Regions from separate parts of the Alloalcanivorax sp. C16-2 genome, predicted to be linked through region 1. Evidence: predicted binding sites of a transcription regulator. Region 1 holds the regulator's gene; the other holds the start of a gene.
What was found. Region 1 encodes LexA, which represses DNA repair genes until DNA is damaged. Its sites were predicted from a motif close to TACTGTNTANNTANACAGTA; they were not measured.
Positions count from the first base shown of each region.

Region 2: recN (DNA repair protein RecN) is a predicted target of LexA. The motif match lies at 7,798-7,817, and genes of this name have one in related genera.

Region 1 covers NZ_JBKFTL010000002.1:112,917-122,343, forward strand. The annotation lists gene topA (type I DNA topoisomerase) at 1-903, opposite strand, end outside; gene ACLD02_RS10750 (universal stress protein) at 1,232-1,681, shown strand; gene ACLD02_RS10755 (cyclic nucleotide-binding domain-containing protein) at 1,775-2,428, opposite strand; gene lexA (transcriptional repressor LexA) at 2,586-3,200, shown strand; gene ACLD02_RS10765 (DUF1499 domain-containing protein) at 3,301-3,693, shown strand; gene ACLD02_RS10770 (TatD family hydrolase) at 3,690-4,499, shown strand; gene ACLD02_RS10775 (IMPACT family protein) at 4,496-5,098, opposite strand; gene ACLD02_RS10780 (quinone oxidoreductase family protein) at 5,095-6,072, opposite strand; gene uvrB (excinuclease ABC subunit UvrB) at 6,218-8,233, opposite strand; gene ACLD02_RS10790 (pyridoxal phosphate-dependent aminotransferase) at 8,456-9,427, shown strand, end outside.
Region 2 covers NZ_JBKFTL010000004.1:25,900-35,326, reverse strand. The annotation lists gene ACLD02_RS15450 (gamma-glutamyltransferase family protein) at 1-414, opposite strand, end outside; gene ACLD02_RS15445 (sulfite exporter TauE/SafE family protein) at 424-1,257, opposite strand; RNA gene ssrA (transfer-messenger RNA) at 1,708-2,065, opposite strand; gene ACLD02_RS15435 (hypothetical protein) at 2,321-2,611, shown strand; gene smpB (SsrA-binding protein SmpB) at 2,680-3,156, opposite strand; gene ACLD02_RS15425 (sodium-dependent transporter) at 3,297-4,706, shown strand; gene ACLD02_RS15420 (RnfH family protein) at 4,699-4,989, shown strand; gene ACLD02_RS15415 (outer membrane protein assembly factor BamE) at 5,008-5,502, opposite strand; gene fur (ferric iron uptake transcriptional regulator) at 5,612-6,022, shown strand; gene recN (DNA repair protein RecN) at 6,126-7,796, opposite strand; gene hrcA (heat-inducible transcriptional repressor HrcA) at 7,956-9,005, shown strand; gene grpE (nucleotide exchange factor GrpE) at 9,115-9,427, shown strand, end outside.

The DNA.
Region 1 (9,427 bases):
GGAGGTGATGAACGGCGCCGGCGGTTTGGAACGGGTGGGCCGCTCCTCGCGCTGGGTGATGGTGAGCTGGCCGGCGGCCTTCAGGGCGGCGCGGTGCTTCTCGGCGTCGTCGCCGTTGTTGGGGCGGAAGTTCTCGCCGTTATGGCGGGTCACCTGCAGGCGGATCTCGTCGCTGGCTTTCGCCTGGCTGTGGGTGTCCGCGTGCAGCTCCCAGAATTCCTCGGGCACGAAGGCGCGGATTTCCCGCTCGCGCTCCACCACCAGCTCCACGGCCACGGACTGCACCCGGCCGGCGGACAGGCCCCGGGCGATCTTTTCCCACAGCAGCGGCGAGATCATGAAACCCACCACCCGGTCCAGGAAGCGGCGCGCCTGCTGGGCTTCCACCCGGCTCATGTCCAGCTTGCCGGGTTCCTCGAAGGCGGCCTGAATGGCCTTCTTGGTGATTTCGTTGAACACCACCCGGTCGAAGCGCTGGTCGTCGCCGCCGATCACTTCCCGCAGGTGCCAGGCAATGGCCTCCCCTTCGCGGTCCAAGTCAGTGGCGAGGTAGATGCGGTCGGCGTTGGCGGCCAGACGCTTGAGCTCGTCGATGACCTTTTCCTTGCCGGGCAGGATTTCATAGTGGGCGTCCCAGTCGTGGTCCGGGTCCACCCCCATGCGGTTGATCAGCTGGGCCTGGGCCTTCTTCTTTTTATAGGCTTCCCGTTCTTCCTTGGGCAGTGACCGGGTATAGGCGGCCTCCTTGGCACGCTCCTTGGGCGTGGTCTTCTTGGCGCCGCCGCTCACCGGCAGGTCGCGCACGTGGCCAACGCTGGACTTGACCACGAAGTCGTCGCCCAGATAGCGGTTGATGGTCTTCGCCTTGGCCGGCGACTCCACGATTACAAGGGACTTACCCATTCGTTGCTCACCCGATCATGCTACGGATACTCAAAAGAAACCTCCGATGCCTGCCCGCCGCGCCGGGATCGCCGTGCGCCGGGGCGCCGTCGGAGGTTCGCCGGGGACGTTTGCGACCCCCGGCGGGCGCCTATTTAGACAGCGCCGGTATTGTCCGGTCAAGCGCCGACGCGGCGCGGCGCCGGCGGCGACACCCCACCACGGCCCGGGCCGGCGGTGGCCAAAGCCCCGTGCGACAAGGCTTTGCGCGCTTCGACGAGGTGGGCTGGCGGGGCGCCGCGAGGCGGTTATACTGAGGCCCTTACAACGAGCCGCTGGAGGAAATACCGTGACCGCACCCTACCGCAAGGTCCTGGTGGCCATAGATTGCAGCGATGAATCCGCCGAGGTGCTGGCCCGCGCCGCCGGCGTCATCGAGGGCACCGAGGGGGAACTGCATCTGATCCATGTGATCGAGCCGCTGGCCCTGGCCTACGGCGCCGATGTGCCCATGGACGTCACCGATCTGCAGAGCGGCCTGGTGAAACAGGCCCAGGAAACCGCCTGCAAGTACGCGCGCCAGTACCAGGTGCCCAAGGAACGGGTGCACGTGGAGCTGGGCTCCATCGAGAAGACCATCGTCGACAAGGCGGACACCCTGGGCGCCGACCTGATCGTGGTGGGCAGCCACACCCGCAGCGGCCTGGCACTGCTGCTGGGCTCCACCGCCCGGGGGCTGGTGCCCGGCGCCCATTGCGACGTGCTGGCGGTGAAGATGGATCGCAAGAAGAAGGAATAGACCGGCGGCCCGCTCCGCACGGCCCGGGGTGATCGCGGCTGAAGCCGCTCCTACGGGAGCCCCGCCCACCGTAGGAGCGAATCGCGATCACCGTCAGGTGAGCTGGGCGTTGCCAGTGGTGCCCGGCGGGCAGTGATTCCACCGGTAGAGCAGATCGGCCAGCGCCCGGGCCTGCTCGCGCAACGACACCAGCTCCGCCTCGCTGTCCCGCTGGCCGCTGAACACCGGCACCTTGCGCAGGCCCGCCGCCAGGGCCTGGTCCGGGCTCTGCATGCGCCGCACCTCCACCGCCCAGCGGATCTGATGCACCAGCATGTGGAAAAACGCCAACCGCGTGGCCAGACTGTACGGCGTGTCGCGATCGTCGTCGAAATCCTTGAAATCAAGCCTGGCCAGCACCGCCTCACGGGCGGCGTCCGCCACCCGGATGGTGGCGCCCCGGGTCCGGCCCAGCAGCATGGACAGGGTCCCGAACACCTCCCCCGGGGACACGTAGTAGAGCACCGTCGGCGAGTCCTCGTCGCCCAGCACCACCAATTGACCGCGCAGCAGAAAATACAGGGAAGACGGCACCTCCCCGGCGCGGATCACGGTATCGCCAGGGCCCGCCTCGATGATCTCGGTGCGCGCCAGCAGCCGCGCGCGCTGGTCGGCATCGTCGCGGGCCACCTCGTTGAAAAACGGCACCCCGGCGAGCAGCGCCTCCACCCGGTGGTGATCCGAATCCTGCCAGGATGCATGCTTCATGGTTGCTTCCGATCCCCTTGAAAGACCCAATGCTAGGCGCGGCGACCGACAAAAGCGATGCCCGAACGCGTGAAGGGGCTTTTAAAAGTACTGGACATATAATACTGTTCATATTATCAGTATGGGTCATGACGGGCATGGCCCCAAGGAGGACGTTATGAGCAGCACCCTTACCGCACGCCAGCAGCAGGTACTGGACTGCATCCGTGAATCACGCCAGGAAACCGGCATGGCGCCGACCCGCGCCGAAATCGCCGAACGCATGGGGTTCCAGTCCAAGAACGCCGCCTCCGACCATCTGCGTGCCCTGGAGCGTAAAGGCTATATTCGCCTGCACGGCGACCGCTCGCGGGGCATCCAGCTGCTCGAGGCCGCCCTGGAGGCCGAGGACGAGCTGCCGGTGGTCGGCAAGGTGGCCGCCGGTACGCCCATCGAGGCCATCGAGAATGTGGAGCGCACCGTGCCGGTGCCCCAGGGCCTGTTCCGCCAGCGCCCCACCTACCTGCTCAAGGTACAGGGCGACAGCATGGTCGAGGCCGGCATTTTCGACGGCGACCTGATCGCCGTGCGCAAGAGCCAGACCGCCCGTTCCGGGGAGATCGTGGTGGCGCGCATTGACGACGAGGTCACGGTGAAGACGCTAAGACTGAACAAGTCCAGCGCCACCCTGCTGCCGGCCAACGATGCCTATGAGCCGATCCGGGTGCCCGCCGACGAGCTGATGATCGAAGGTATTTTCGTGGGGCTGATTCGTGACCCGAACCGCCATTAACCGTCTCGCCACGGCGTTCGCGCTGAGCCTCGCCCTGGTCGCCTCCGGCTGCCAGAGCGATCCGGCGCCCGCCTCCGGGACGGCCGATAAGAGCCACGCCATGACGGACACTCGTTTGCTTGCTCCCTGTCCATCGTCGCCCAATTGCGTATCCAGCCTGGCCGACGATGACCGCCACCGGGTGGCGCCGCTACCCGGCGCCGGCCACCGTGATGCCAGCCTGGCGCTGCTCAAGGACACCCTGAGCGAGCTGCCCCGCGTGCAGTTCGAAGCGGTGGGGCCGGCGCGAATCCAGGCTCGCTTCACCTCGCGCCTGATGCGTTTCGTGGACGACGTGACCTTCTACGTACACGAGGACGGGGTGATCGAGGTGCGCTCCGCCTCACGGCTGGGTTACTGGGACCTGGGCGCTAACCGGCGCCGGGTGGAGGACCTGCGCGAGCGGCTGAACCGCCGCCTGACACCGGGGGCCGCCCAGGAGCAGGCGTCATGACCGCGCCGCGATGGGCCGACATCGGCGTCAACCTGGGCGACAAACAATTCCGCGATGACACCGACGCGGTGCTTGAGCGCGCCCGCGAGGCCGGTGTCACGCGGTTGCTGCTCACCGGCACCAGCGTGGCGGAATCCCGCCAGGCCCTGAGCCTGTGCCGGGACTACCCGGATCGGGGGCTGCGCGCCACCGCCGGCATTCACCCCCATAACGCCCGCTTTTTCGACGACGATGCCCTGGCGGAGCTGGGTGCCCTGCTGGACGAACCGGAGGTCACCGCCGCCGGCGAAATGGGCCTGGACTTCAACCGCGATTTTTCGCCGCGCCCGGCCCAGGAGAAGGCCTTCGAGGCCCAGTTGGCCCAGGCCGCGGCCCGGGGGCTACCGGTGTTTCTGCATCAGCGGGACGCCCATGACCGTTTTCTGCCAATGCTCAAGGCCTGGCGCGACCGGCTGCCCGCCGCCGTGGTGCATTGCTTCACCGACAACCGCCGGGCGCTGTACGACTACCTGGACCTGGACTGCCACATCGGCATCACCGGCTGGGTGTGCGACGAACGCCGTGGCCGGGAGCTGGCCGGGCTGGTCCCCGACATCCCCGCCTCCCGGCTGCTGGTGGAAACCGACGCCCCCTACCTGCTGCCCCGGGACCTGCCGGAGCCGCCGCCGGTGAAACGCCGCAATGAACCCTGCCTGCTGCCCTGGATCGGCCGGCGGCTGGCCGCCCTGCGCGGCGAGACCCCGGAGGCCCTGGCCGCCCTCACCTTCGCCAACAGCCGGGTATTGTTCGGCGACCAGGGCGACTAAGCCGCCGAGGGGCCTTCCACGATAATGCCCTGGGCGGCGCAGAAGGCTCGCAGCGCCGGCTCGGTGGCATCCGCCACCGTGAGCCGGGCGGTGACCGCCTGCCCGTAGTCCACCGCCTCCAGGCGAGCGCCGTTCTGATCACACCAGTGGCGCAGGGGTTGCTCGTCGGCGAAGCCCAGGGTCAGGGTAAAGGCGCTTTCCGGCACCTGTTCCACCACCTCCATGGCGGACAGCACCGCCTCGGCGGCGCCGGCGTAGGCGCGCACCAGCCCGCCGGCGCCCAGCTTGACGCCGCCGAAGTAGCGGATCACCACCACCATGACGTCGCCCACGCCCTTGTGCTGAATCACGTTGAAGATCGGTTTGCCGGCGGTGCCGGAGGGTTCGCCGTCGTCGTTCATGGCGCCGTGGCCAGAGTTAGGCGCGCCGATCAGCCAGGCGTGGCAGTGGTGGGTAGCGTCCGGGTAGCGGGCGCGGGCCTCGTCGAGCACGCCCTGCCCTTCCTCCCGGCTGCGCACCGGGCGCAACCAGGCGATAAAGCGGCTTTTATTGATCTCGATCTCGCGGTCCACCGGACCGCCTGGCACCGGATAGGTCACGATACCGTGAGCACCACGGCGCCGTGGGTTTTGCGCGCTTCCATGTCCTGGTGGGCGCGGCCCACGTCCTTGAGGTCGTAGATCGCCGGGGCGGCGGGGGCCAGGGTGCCGTCCTGGAGGGCGGCGAAGAACTCGGCGGCGACCTGATCGCGGCGCGCCAGGTCACCAATGTAATGGCCAAGCATGGGGCGGGTGACAGTGAGGGAGGCGGCGGCCAGGCGCGGCATGGCCAGCGGCTCCACCGGCCCGGAGGACTGGCCGAAGTTGACCAGATGACCGCGCGGGGCCAGGCAATCCAGGGAGCCATAGAAGGTGTCCTTGCCCACCGAATCATAGGCCACGTCGACTCCCTTGCCGCCGGCGATTTCCTTCACCGTGCCAGCCACGTCCTGCTGGCGGTACAGGATCACATGGTCGCAGCCGCCGGCGCGGGCCTGCTCGGCCTTGGCGTCGCTGCCCACGGTGCCGATGACGGTGGCGCCGAGGCGGTGGGCCCACTGGCACAGCAACTGGCCGACGCCACCGGCGGCGGCCTGGATCAACAGAGTGTGTTCCGGGCGCAAGGCGAACACGTCGGTCATCAACACCCGGGCGGTGAGCCCGCGCACCATCATGCCCGCCACCAGGGTATCGTCCAGCCCGTCCGGCAGAGGCACCGCGTTGTCGGCCTTGATCAACCGTTCTTCCGCGTAGGCGCCGTAGCCGTGGGCAATGTAGGCGACCCGGTCACCGACCCGGAAGCGATCCACGCCCTCGCCCACCGCCAGCACCTCGCCGGCCCCTTCCAGGCCGGGCACGCCGGGTAGCGGCAGGGTCTGGTAAAGGCCGGAGCGCACATAGATGTCGTGGAAGTTGACGCCCACGGCGGTTTGTTTGAGATGCAGCTCGCCGGGGCCGGGCTCGCCTACCTGGATGGATTCGGGTTTCAGAACCTCGGGGCCGCCGGGTTCATGCATGACCATGGCGATCGGCATGGGAACTCCTTGAATCGATTTGATGGGGCGAATTGTAGCATCGGCGCGTGCGGGGTGTTCGACGGCCATCGCGGCTAAAGCCGCTCCTACGGCGACGGCGTGTCTGATTGCGGTAGGAGCGGCTTCAGCCGCGATACCCACCCCGCTAGCGCATGAAGCCTTCCTCGCGCAGCTTGTGAATCCTGTCGCGCACGGCGGCGGCCTGCTCGAACTCCAGGTTCTTGGCGTGCTCCATCATCTCCGCCTCCAGCTTTTCGATGTCCTTGGCCACCTCCGCCGGAGAACGCGCCACGTACTTTTCCTTGTCCTCGGCGACCTTGCGGGTGCGCTTGCGCTCCGGCTGGCCGGCGCCGGTGGTGTAGGCGTCGTCCATGATGTCTCGCACCTGCTTCTTGAGCGCCTGGGGGGTAATGCCCCGTTCCTTGTTATGGGCGATCTGCTTGTCGCGGCGGCGCTCGGTTTCGTCCATGGCGCGGCGCATGGAACCGGTGATCTGGTCGGCGTAAAGAATGGCGCGACCGTTGATGTTGCGCGCCGCCCGGCCAATGGTCTGGATCAACGAGCGCTCTGCGCGCAGGAAACCTTCCTTGTCGGCGTCGAGGATCGCCACCAGGGCCACCTCCGGCATGTCCAGCCCCTCGCGCAGCAGGTTAATGCCCACCAACACGTCGAACTTGCCCAGGCGCAGGTCGCGAATGATCTCCACTCGCTCCACGGTGTCGATGTCGGAGTGCAGGTAGCGCACCTTGACGCCGTGCTCGTTGAGGTACTCGGTGAGGTCCTCGGCCATGCGCTTGGTCAGCGTGGTAACCAGCACCCGCTCGCCTTTCTCCACGGATTCGCGCACCTCGCCGAGCAGGTCGTCCACCTGGCTGCCCGCCGGGCGCACCTCGATGGCCGGGTCCACCAGGCCGGTGGGGCGCACCACCTGTTCCACCACCTGGCCGGCGTACTTCTCTTCATAGGGGCCGGGCGTGGCGGAAACGAACACCATCTGCGGCGCCAGCCGCTCCCATTCCTCGAATTTGAGCGGCCGGTTGTCCAGGGCCGAGGGCAGCCGGAAGCCGAACTCCACCAGGGTTTCCTTGCGCGAACGGTCGCCTTTGTACATGCCGCCAAGCTGGGGAATGGTGACGTGGGATTCGTCGACGATCAGCAGGGCGTCGTCGGGCAGGTAGTCAAACAGGGTGGGCGGCGCCTCGCCGGGCTGGCGACCGGAGAACAGGCGTGAGTAGTTTTCCACGCCATTGCAGTAGCCCAGCTCCTGGAGCATTTCGATGTCGAAGCGGGTGCGCTGCTCCAGCCGCTGGGCTTCCACCAGCTTGTTGTTGTCCTTGAGGATCTTGAGCCGGTCGGCCAGTTCCTCCTTGATCATTTCCACCGCCTTGAGCACGGTTTCCCGGGGCGTGACGTAGTGGCTCTTCGGATAGATGGTGATGCGCCCCACCCGCTTGATCACCTCGCCGGTGAGCGGATCGAAGATGCTGATGTCCTCGATCTCGTCGTCGAACAGTTCGATGCGCACCGCCTCTTTCTCTTCCTCCGCCGGGAAGATGTCGATGACGTCGCCGCGCACCCGGTAGGTGGCGCGGCGGAAATCCATCTCGTTGCGGGTGTACTGCAGCTCCGCCAGGCGGCGCAGCAGATCGCGCTGATCAATATGGTCGCCGCGCACCAGGTGCAGCACCATGGCATGGTAGCTGGCCGGGTCGCCCAGGCCGTAAATGGCGGACACGGTGGCGACGATGATGGTGTCGCGCCGTTCCAGGATCGCCTTGGTGGCGGACAGCCGCATCTGCTCGATGTGCTCGTTCACCGAAGCGTCCTTCTCGATAAAGGTGTCCGAGCTGGGGACGTAAGCCTCCGGCTGGTAGTAATCGTAGTAGGAGACGAAGTACTCCACCGCATTCTCCGGGAAGAACGCCTTGAACTCCCCGTAGAGCTGGGCGGCCAGGGTCTTGTTGGGTGCCAGGATGATGGTGGGCCGCTGCACCTCCTGGATCACGTTGGCCATGGTGAAGGTCTTGCCGGAGCCGGTCACGCCGAGCAGGGTCTGATGGCCCAGACCGTCGTGAATGCCTTCCACCAGGCCGGCGATGGCGGTGGGCTGGTCGCCGGCGGGCTGGTACTCCGAATGCAGGTTGAACGCGGTGTCTGCCATCGTCGTCTCTGTAAAATTAGGAAAACTGTTGGCGCCGAATCCGGCGGCGGCGGGCGCGCCCCGGGGCCACGCCGAACCAGGGCTGGCGGTAGTCGGCTGACCACCTGATGGCGGTGATCGGGATCGCCCGTGGCCTAGGAGGTGGCGGCGGAATACGGTAATATCAATGACCCACTCCGCGCCACCAGCGCGGCCAGTACTCATTAGAGAAATGAGGAGTGCATGTCCGATATCAACCTTTCCGACCGCGTGCAACGCATCAAGCCTTCCCCGACACTGGCGATCACTTCCAAGGCAGCGGAACTGCGAGCCGAGGGCAAGGATATCATCGGCCTGGGCGCGGGCGAGCCGGATTTCGATACCCCGGATCATATCAAACAGGCCGCGATCGACGCGATTAACGCCGGCAAGACCAAGTACACCCCCGTGGACGGCACTCCCGGCCTGAAAAAGGCCATTATCAACAAGTTCAAGAACGAGAACGGCCTCGACTACGAGCCCGCTCAGATTCTGGTGTCCAGCGGCGGCAAGCAGAGCTTCTTCAACATGGCCCTGGCGCTGCTCAACGACGGCGACGAGGCGATCATCCCGGCGCCTTACTGGGTCAGCTACCCGGACATGGTGAAAGTGGCCGGCGGCGTGCCCGTGGTACTGGAAACCGACGTGGACAGCCGCTTCAAGATCACCCCGGAGCAGTTGGAAGCGGCGATCACGCCGAAAACCCGTCTGTTCGTGATCAACAGCCCGTCCAACCCGTCCGGTATGGCCTACTCCAAGGAAGAGCTGGCCGCCCTGGGCGCGGTGCTGGAGAAGCACCCGGACATCGTGGTCGCCACCGACGACATGTACGAGCACATCCTGTGGACCGGCAAGCCGTTCGTGAACATCGTCAACGCCTGCCCGGCGCTGTATGACCGCACCGTGGTGATGAACGGCGTCTCCAAGGCCTACTCCATGACCGGCTGGCGGATCGGCTACGCCGGCGGCCCGCAAAAACTGATCGCGGCCATGAAGAAGGTGCAGAGCCAGTCCACCTCCAACCCGGCCTCCATCAGCCAGGCCGCCGCCGAGGCCGCCCTGGCCGGTGACCAGCAGTGCGTGAAGGACATGGTCAAGGCCTTCAAGGAGCGCCACGACTATGTAGTGGACGCGCTCAACAAGCTGCCGGGCGTCACCTGCGCCGCCGGCGACGGC
Region 2 (9,427 bases), on a different contig from region 1:
GCGCCGGGCGTCGTCCAGCAGTCGCGGTAGAGGCAGGCGGCCGCCCCACCGCTCGGCGATTTCCCGGGCGCGCTCCCAGCCGCCGATGGTACCGGCCACGGTGAGCGCCGCCAGCGGCCCCCGGGACGGGATCACGTCGTGGCCGCGGGCACGGTAGAAATCCGCGTCGGCGGCGGCGGCCGCCGGGCCGCAGGCTTCGATGGCCTTGGGCGCCTGGCCGGGTTCGGCGAGCAGCCAGAAGCCGTCGCCGCCGATGGCGTTCATGTGCGGGTAGACCACGGCGATCGCCGCCGCCGCCGCGATCATCGCTTCGGCGGCGTTGCCTCCCTCGCGGAGCACGTCCCGACCGGCCTGGGCGGCCAGGTGATGGGGGGCGACGAAGACACCGCCGAGGGCGCGTTTGGTATGCAGCATGGTGATTCCTCAGAGCAGGCCGTAGAACATCCGCAGGGATGTCAGGAACAGGAACACGGCGAACGCCTGGCGCAGCCGGGTGGCGTTGATGGCGTGGGCCAGGCGCGCGCCCACCGGGGCCATCAGCATGGTCATTGGCACGATCAGAATAAAGCCGATCAGGTTCACGTAGCCCACGGTGAACGGCGGCCGGCCCGGATCGTCCATGCCATGCAGCAGAAAACCAATGGCGCCGGGCACGCTGATGAACAGGCCGATGGCGGCGGCGGTGCCGACCGCCTTGTGAATCGGATAGTTGAACAGGGTCAGGATCGGCACCGTCAGGGTGCCACCGCCGATGCCCATGAGCGTGGAGAAGCCGCCGATCACGGTACCGATCAATTGCTTGAACGGGGTCGGCGGCAGTGATTCGGCCAGCGCGCCGCCCTGGGTACGGAACGCCATGTTGGCGGCCACCAGTAGGGCCACGGCGGCGAAGATGGCGGTCAGGGCGGTGCCGCCCAGGTAGCCACTCAGCCAGGTGCCGATCAGCACGCCGATCACCAGCGCCGGGCCCAGGGTCTTGAGCAGTGAGAAATCCAGGTTGCCCTTGGCGGCGTGGGCCCGTGCCGACATGATCGAGGTGGGAATGATGGTGGCCAGGGAAGTGCCCACCGCAACGTGCATTTTCACGGATTCGTCCACGCCCAGCAGGGTGAACAGATGATAGAGCACCGGCACGATGACGATGCCGCCGCCCACCCCCAACAGGCCGGCCATGACGCCGGCGATCACGCCGGTGGCCAGCAGCGCCACCACCAGGCCCGCCAGCCAGGCGATGCTGTATTGATCCAGGAATTCCAAAAGGTGACTCCTTCAACGGCTTTGTGGTCCGTCCCGGCGGCGCATCCCCAGCATATCGAGGCCGCCCTGGGCGGTTTCAGGGCATGGAGCAAGTTATGTGCCGTTCTTGTATACACGAAAATTGGCAGGAAAGTGAAGGGTTTAGGGGTATTTAGGTGGTGAATGTTGGGGGTTCATGGGATGTATGCACTTTTATGGTGCGTTTTTGTGGGGTGGGTGGGTGGTTTGGGGGCAGGGTGGGAGGTGGCGGGCCGGCGGGGGGAAGGTGGCCGGATCGCTTTTGGCGATCCGGCCATCCCGGCCTTTGGCCGGGACCGTCCCCGCGGGGCGGGGACGTCCTGCGCGAAGCTTTGCTTCGCTTGTCGAACCCCGACGGGGGTTGCTCATCCTCCCACCGCAACCGCGCAAAGAAAAAGGGGCGCCCGCATGGGCGCCCCTTTTTCTTTGCGTTGGTGGAGGCGGGGGGAATCGAACCCCCGTCCGCCAGCAATCCGCCTGTGGATCTACATGTTTAGTCTGGTCTATTGATTTAAGTGGCTGCGGCCCGACCGACAGGGCGCAGTCACCGAGTCCCTAAGAGTTTTAACGGCGCCGTCCGGGACGGACTTTGCCGCGAGCCTGTGTAGCGATGCTCGCCGCACTTCCCCACAGGCTGGGTCGTTTGGCGATAAGCGGGGTTTAAGCCGCTAGTGCGTAAGTATCGTCGTTTGCGATTACTTTAAAATGCCACAAGGAATTTACGAGCATTGCGACGCTACTCGACATGCACCACAGGTTTCTTTACCGGCGTCGAATCCATGTCGCCCCCTGTGATCTGGCCGCTCAGGCCAAGCGGCGTATTGTAGGAGATGGGGACGCCGGGAGGAAAGCCAAGGGGCGCTTTATTTGTTGAGAATGCTCAAAGAGGGCCGCATTGCCGGTTTTTTGTACGCCTTGTCGGACAATCAGACCCGAATGCCATGGCGTTGTCATTGCCCGGGTGCATGATTCTGGTCAAAGCGAGCCTCGAATACCGATGACAAAGTCAGCCGCTAACCCATCCGTTTAAAGAGGGAGCGAGATCATGAAAGCGATCTTCCGGTCAGCTGAACAGGTTGTCGAGAAAGCCCTGGCGCCGGTGGCGGCGCGTCCGTTGCTGGCGCGTACCCTGCAGTTGGTGCTGGCGGTGGCATTATACGCCGGCGGTATCGCGGCGTTGGTGGCGGTGAGCGGCGACGCCCGGATTCCGGTGCTGTTGTTCGCGGTGTACTTTCTGCCGGCGGTGCTGCGTGCCTGGCTGCGGGTGTACTGGTGGGTGCGTGACGAGGTGCGCGGCTGGCGCCGCCGCCATGGCCGCACCGGCAAGGCGTTTTAATCGAGTCTGTCGAAATCGCGACCAAAGTCGCTCCTACGGGATTGCTGTAGGAGCGACTTTGGTCGCGATCAGTGCTGGCGCAGAATACGCTGCTTCTGGCGGTTCCAGTCGCGTTCGCGCTCGGTGGCCCGTTTGTCGTGTTTCTGCTTGCCCTTGGCCAGGGCGATGTCCAGTTTCACCCGGCCCCGCCTCCAGTGCAGGTTCACCGGCACGCAGGTGAAGCCTTGTTTTTGCACGCCGCTGAACACCTTGGCCAGCTCCTTGCGGTGCAGCAGCAGCTTGCGGCTGCGCTGCGGGTCCGGCACGAAATGGGTGCTGGCGGCGGGCAGGGGTTCGAAGCGGGCGCCAAACAGGAACGCCTCGCCATCCTTGAGCAGGATGTAGGATTCCGTCAGGTTGGCCTTGCCGGCGCGCAGGGACTTAACCTCCCAGCCTTCCAGGGCCAGGCCGGCCTCGAAGAATTCTTCCAGATGATAGTCGAAGCGCGCCTTGCGGTTCTGCGCGATGGCGTCGGACGTCGACTTTTGCTTTTTCGCTTTGCCCATGGGGCGGCGATTATAGAGAGTGCCCGCGGTTCTGGCGAGGGCGCCGTTCGTCGGGGTGGGTGAGCGTTCACGCACTGTCCCTTGAGGGGTCCCTGGAAAATCAAGACAATGGCCGCATTGCGTCGAGGGGTTGATAGCCGATGAGCGAACAGAACAAGCCGGTCCACGGCATGTGGGCCAGCCGGTGGGTCTTTATTCTTGCCGCCACCGGGTCCGCGGTGGGCCTGGGCAACATATGGCGGTTTCCGTACATCACTGGCGAGTATGGCGGCGGGGCCTTCGTGGTGCTGTATCTGCTCTGCATCGCCTTGATGGGCGTGCCGATCATGATCGCCGAAGTGCTGCTGGGGCGCCGGGGTGGCCTCAGCCCGATTCATTCCATGGGGCGGCTGGCCGAGCAGAGTAAGGTGAGCCAGCGCTGGAAGGGCATTGGCTACCTGGGGGCACTGGCCGGCTTTCTGATTCTGTCGTTCTATTCCGTGGTCGCCAGCTGGGCGCTGATCTACGTCTGGGAGGCGGTCACCGGCATGTTCCAGGGGCTTACGGCGATGCAGTCCCAGGCTAACTTCGAGGCCATGCAGGCCAATCCCTGGCTGATGATGGGCTCGCACACCGCTTTCATGGTGCTGACCATGGGCGTGGTGGCCCTGGGGGTGAAACGGGGTCTGGAGCGGGCGGTGGAAGTGCTGATGCCGTTGCTGTTCCTGCTGCTGGTGGTGTTGATCGGTTACGCCGCCACCACGCCGGGGTTCGCCGAGGGCGTCAGTTTCCTGTTCGCGTTCGATTTCTCCAAGCTGTCCGGAGAGGCGGTGATCATCGCCCTGGGCCAGGCGTTCTTCACCCTCAGCCTGGGGATGGGCGCGATCATGGCCTACGGCGCCTACATGCCCCGCGAGATCAAGGACAAGAAGAGCGGCCGCTCCCGGCCGGTATCGATCGTTTCGTCGGTGGTCATTATCGCGGCCCTGGACACCCTGGTGGCTCTGGGCGCCGGGCTGGCCATGTTCCCACTGCTGTTCACCGGCGGGCTGGAGCCGGCCCAGGGGCCGGGCATGATGTTCGTCACTCTGCCGCTGGCCTTCGGCCAGATGCCCGGTGGCATTCTGTTCGGCAGCCTGTTCTTCGTGCTGGTGGTGTGCGCCGCCTGGAGCTCCTCGATTTCCCTGGGCGAGCCGATGGTGGCCTGGCTGGTGGAGCGCGGTCACAAGCGCGGCGTGGCCGCCACCATGGTGGGGCTGGCGGCCTGGGTGCTGGGTATCGGTTCGGTGCTTTCGTTCAATCTGTGGAAGGAAGATACCTTCCTGATGGGTACCTTCTTCGACAATATCGAGTTCCTGTCCACCAGTATTCTGCTGCCGCTGGGCGGCTTGCTGATCGCCGTGTTCACCGGCTGGGTGATGAAGGAGACCCAGGTGCGCAAGGAGCTGGCGATGAAGAGCTTCCCGCTGTACCTGGTGTGGCGGGCCCTGGTGAGGGTGTTCTCGCCGCTGGCGGTGATCGCCCTGATTCTCTACTCGATCTGGTCCGCGGTCGGAGGTGGTGGTGGCTGAGTCGATCCGCGTGGAGGTGGTCTACGCGCTGCCGGACAAGCAGCGCCTGGTCGCCCTGGAGGTGGCGCCGGGGACCACCATGCTGGACGCCGCGCGCCAGTCCGGTATCGCCGGGCAGTTCGAGGGGCTGGAATTGGAAAATATGCCCATGGGCATCTTCGGCAAGGCGGAGCCGGACCCGGCCCGGCGCGTACTGGCGGACGGCGAGCGGGTGGAGATCTACCGGCCGCTCAGCATCGACCCGAAGGCCGCCCGGCGGGCCCGGGCGGAGCGTTCACGCTAGCAGGGCCTGTCGGCGTCTTCAGCCGTCGCGGGGCAGGGGAACGGTGGTGGCGTCCGGGGTGCTCTGGGCGCCCGGTTCCGGGGCCGGATCGTTGAGCGGCTCCTGATCCACCACATTGCCTTCGCGGCGGTCCTCGGCGCGCTGTTCCAGCTCCCGGTCTCGGCGACCGGAGGTCCGTTCGCGCACATTGGCCACCACTTCGCCCCGGTAATGGCTGTATTGACCGTTTTCGAAGAACACCACGATGTCCTGCTCGACGGTATCGGCCTTGCCGGGCTGGTAATGCAGCAGGTAGTACCAGGTGTCCGGGGTGAAGGGGTCGGTCAGGGTCGGCGGCCCCAGCACGAAGCGTACCTGTTCCGGGCTCATGCCCGGTTCCAGTTCGGCCAGCATGTCCTCGGTCACCACGTTGCCCTGGGGGATATCAATACGGTATACCCCGGGGAAGCGGAGGGAGCTGCAGCCGGTGAGAAGACCGGCCAATAACAGGGATAGGAGAAAGGTCCTTGGCATGATGTTTCGACTTGGCATAATGTCCGGGCGATAATACAGACTTGTTGAAGGGGAACAAGGTTCCTCACGGAATCAGGAATCCCCGCTGGCGGCATACGGAGCAATTGTTTTGGATAATCAGGATCTTAGAAAAGCAGGCTTGAAGGTGACCCTGCCGCGGATGAAAATTCTGCAGCAGCTGGAATCCTCCAAGGAGCGGCATCTCAGCGCCGAGGACATCTATAAATCGCTGATGGACGCCGGCGAGGACGTGGGGCTGGCCACCGTTTACCGGGTGCTGACCCAGTTCGAGCAGGCCGGTATCGTGCTGCGCCATAACTTCGAAGGCGGTTCCGCGGTGTTCGAGCTGGCCGACGAGGATCACCATGATCACATGGTGTGCATGGAGACCGGCGAGGTGATCGAGTTCGTGGACCAGGAGATCGAGGAGCGTCAGCACCGCATCGCCGAGGAGCACGGTTACGAGATCGTCGACCACTCCCTGGTGCTTTATGTGAAGCCCAAGGGCGGCAAGAAGTAAGCCGCCTTCCCGCCAGCCTGCGTCGCGGCATCCGCCGGGACGCGCCGCCAGCCCCATGAAACACCCCGCCCGGGTTGCCGTCAGGCATCCGGGCGTCGTGCGTTCAGGCGACCCGCTGGCCCTTGTCGAGCATTTCCCGGGCATGGGCCAGGGTGGATTCGGTGATTTCCACGCCGCCGAGCATGCGCGCCACTTCCTCCACCCGGGCGGTTTCCGCCAGGGGCTGAATGCGGGTGCGGGTGCTGTCCTTGCCCTGCAGTTTGTGCACCTGCCAGTGCTGGTGGCCCTGGGCGGCCACCTGGGGCTGGTGGGTGATGCACAGTACCTGGGCGTGATCACCCAGTTCGCGCAGCAGCCGACCGACGATCTCGGCGACCCCGCCGCCCACGCCCACGTCCACTTCGTCGAACACCAGGCTGGGCACGGTCAGGTTGCGCGCGCAGATCACCTGGATCGCCAGACTCACCCGGGACAGCTCGCCGCCGGAGGCCACCTTGGCCAGGGCGCGCGGCGGCTGGCCCGGGTTGGCGGAAAAGCGGAATTCCACCTCCTCGAGCCCGTCCGGTCCCGGTTTGCTTTCCTCGACCACCGCTTCCAGGCGGGCGGCCTTCATGCCCAGGGCCTTGAGTTGCTTGAGCACGTCGCGGGTCAGTATGCCGGCGGCGTCGCGGCGTCGCCGGCCCAGCGCCTGGGCCTGTTTCATGTAGGCGTCGCGGGCCTTTTGCTCGGTGGCGGCGAGGGCTTCCAGGTGTTCGTCGAAATGTTCCAGGGTGTCCGCTTCCTCGGCCAGGCGCTGGTGGTGTTCCACCAGTTCCTCCGGGCGCAGGCGGTGCTTGCGGGCCAGGGTGTAGGCCTGGCCGAGCCGCTCTTCCACGTGATTGAGCCGTTCCGGGTCCAGGTCCAGCCTCTCCAGGTAGTGACGCAGGTCCTCGGCGGCGGCCTCCACCTGCAGGCGGGCGGATTCCACGGTATCGAACACGCCGGCCAGGGCGTCGTCGCTGGCGCGGGCTTCCTCCACCCAGTGGCTGACCTGGCCCAGGTGGTCGTTGACGGTGCCGTCCTCGCCGTCGTAAAGGGCGGTGACCGCCTGCTGGCACAGGCGGATCAGGGCGTCGGCGTTGCCCAGGCGCTGCTGTTCCTGCTCCAGCTCCGGCAGCTCGCCCTCGGCCAGAGCCAGGGCATCCAGTTCCTCGAGCTGGAAGCGCAGCAGCTCCTGCCGCTCGGTTTGCTCCCGGGCGCTGGCCAGAGCGTCGTCATGGGCGCGCCGGGCGGCCTGCCACTCGCGCCAGCGCTCACGTACCCTGGTGGCAAGGTCTCCGGCTTCGGCCAGGTTGTCGAGCAGGGCGCGGTGGGTTTCCTTGCGAAGCAGGGCCTGGTGTTCGTGCTGGCTGTGGATGCTGATCAGGTGTTCGCCCAGGTCGCGCACCTCGGTGAGTGGCGTGGGGGTGCCGTTGATGTAGGCGCGGGAGCGACCATCGGCGCGTACCGTGCGGCGCAGCAGGCATTCGTCGCCGTCGTCCAGCTCGCGCTCGGCGAGCCAGGCACGGGCCGCCGGGTTGTCGCCCAGGTGAAAGGTGGCCAGCACCTCGGCGCGTTCGCAGCCGGGGCGCACCACGGCGCTGTCCGCCCTTTCCCCCAGGGTCAGCGACAGGGCGTCGATGAGCACCGATTTGCCGGCACCGGTCTCGCCGCTGATCACGGTCAGGCCGCCCTCGGGTTCCAGCTCCAGCTGGTCCACGGTGGCGAAGTGGCGAACACTGAGATGGGTCAGCATGGACTGTCCTTCTGGCCAGTAGTTGTGAGGATGTTAGGGCATTCCCGCCGCCAGTGTAAGCCCCTGTCCCGGGGCACTGGACGGCGCCGCCGCCGGACGCCGAAAATGGGCGCCGGGAATCAGGCTATACTGAGTCGTCTTTCTTGGTATTTGAAGTATATGTCCAGGCTGGAACTGAACGAACGCAAGCAACGGTTGTTGATGACCCTGGTGGAGCGCCATATCCGTCACGGGCAACCCGTGGGCTCCAAGACCCTGGCGGCCGGCAGCGGCCTCAGCGTGAGCCCGGCCACCATCCGCAACATCATGGCCGAGCTGGAGGAAATGGGCTTGCTGGCCAGCCCGCACACCTCCGCCGGCCGGGTTCCCACCGAGTTGGGCTATCGGCTTTACGTGGACACCCTGCTTGCCTCCAGCACCATGGAGCGGCCGGACAACGCCCGCCTGCGCGATGAACTGCGGCGCATGCTGGCGCCGGATCAATCTCCCCAGGCGCTGGTGTCCCAGGCTTCGCGAACCCTGGCGGAGTTGACCCGCATGGCCGGGCTGGTGGCGGTGCCGCGCCGTCAGGTCACCACCTTGCGCCAGGTGGAATTCCTGCCGTTATCCGGCCAGCGGGTGCTGGTGGTGCTGGTGGTGAACCGCTCCGAGGTGCAGAACCGCATCATCCAGACCAGCCGGGAATACGATGAGGTGGAGTTGCGTCAGGCCGCCAACTACATCAACCAGACCTACGCCGGCTGCGATCTGGACGGTATCTGTGAAGGCCTGCTCAGCACCATGGAGGCGGATCGCGCGCAGCTCGATGAAATGATGCAGACCACTCTGGACGTGGCCGGCAAGGCGCTGCGCCCGGAGCGTGAGGACTCCGACTATGTGGTGTCCGGTGAGTCCAATCTGATCGACAGTGCCGGGCTGGACAGCATCGACAAGCTGCGCGACCTGTTCGATGCGTTCAATCGAAAGCGTGACATTCTGCATTTGCTGGAACGCAGCATGAAGGCGGACGGCGTGCAGATATTCATCGGCCGCGAATCCGGCTACCAGCCGTTCGAGGAATATTCCCTGGTGTCCGCTCCGTACCGGGTGGACAACGGTCCCATGGGGGTGCTGGCGGTGGTCGGTCCCACCCGCATGGACTATGAGAAGGTGATTCCCACCGTGGACATCACCGCCCGCATCCTCTCCGCCGCGCTTACCCAATTGTAGGCCGTGACTCGGCGGTTCCGGCGCGCGCGTCGTCGTCGCCCTTGAATCCCTCCCCGGCGTTCCCATATCTTTGCCCGCTTTCCCAGAATTCGGGATGTCTGGAGTGGATATGAGCGAACAGGACAAAAAACAGCCGGCCGACGAGGCCGAAATCAACGAAGGTGCCCGCCCCGAGGCGGAAGCCGAACAGGTGGCGTCCGGGCAGCAGGACGGCAACGGCGTCGAGGACGAGCTGGCGGAAACCCGCGATCGGCTCGCCCGCGTGGAAAAGGCGCTGGCCGAGGCCGACCTGCGTGCCCAGGCGGAAATTCAGAATGTGCGCCGCCGCGCCGAGCGCGATGTGGAGAGTGCTCACAAGTTCGCGCTGGAGAAGTTCGCCGCCGATGTGCTCACCGTGGCGGACAGCCTGGAGCGGGGCCTGG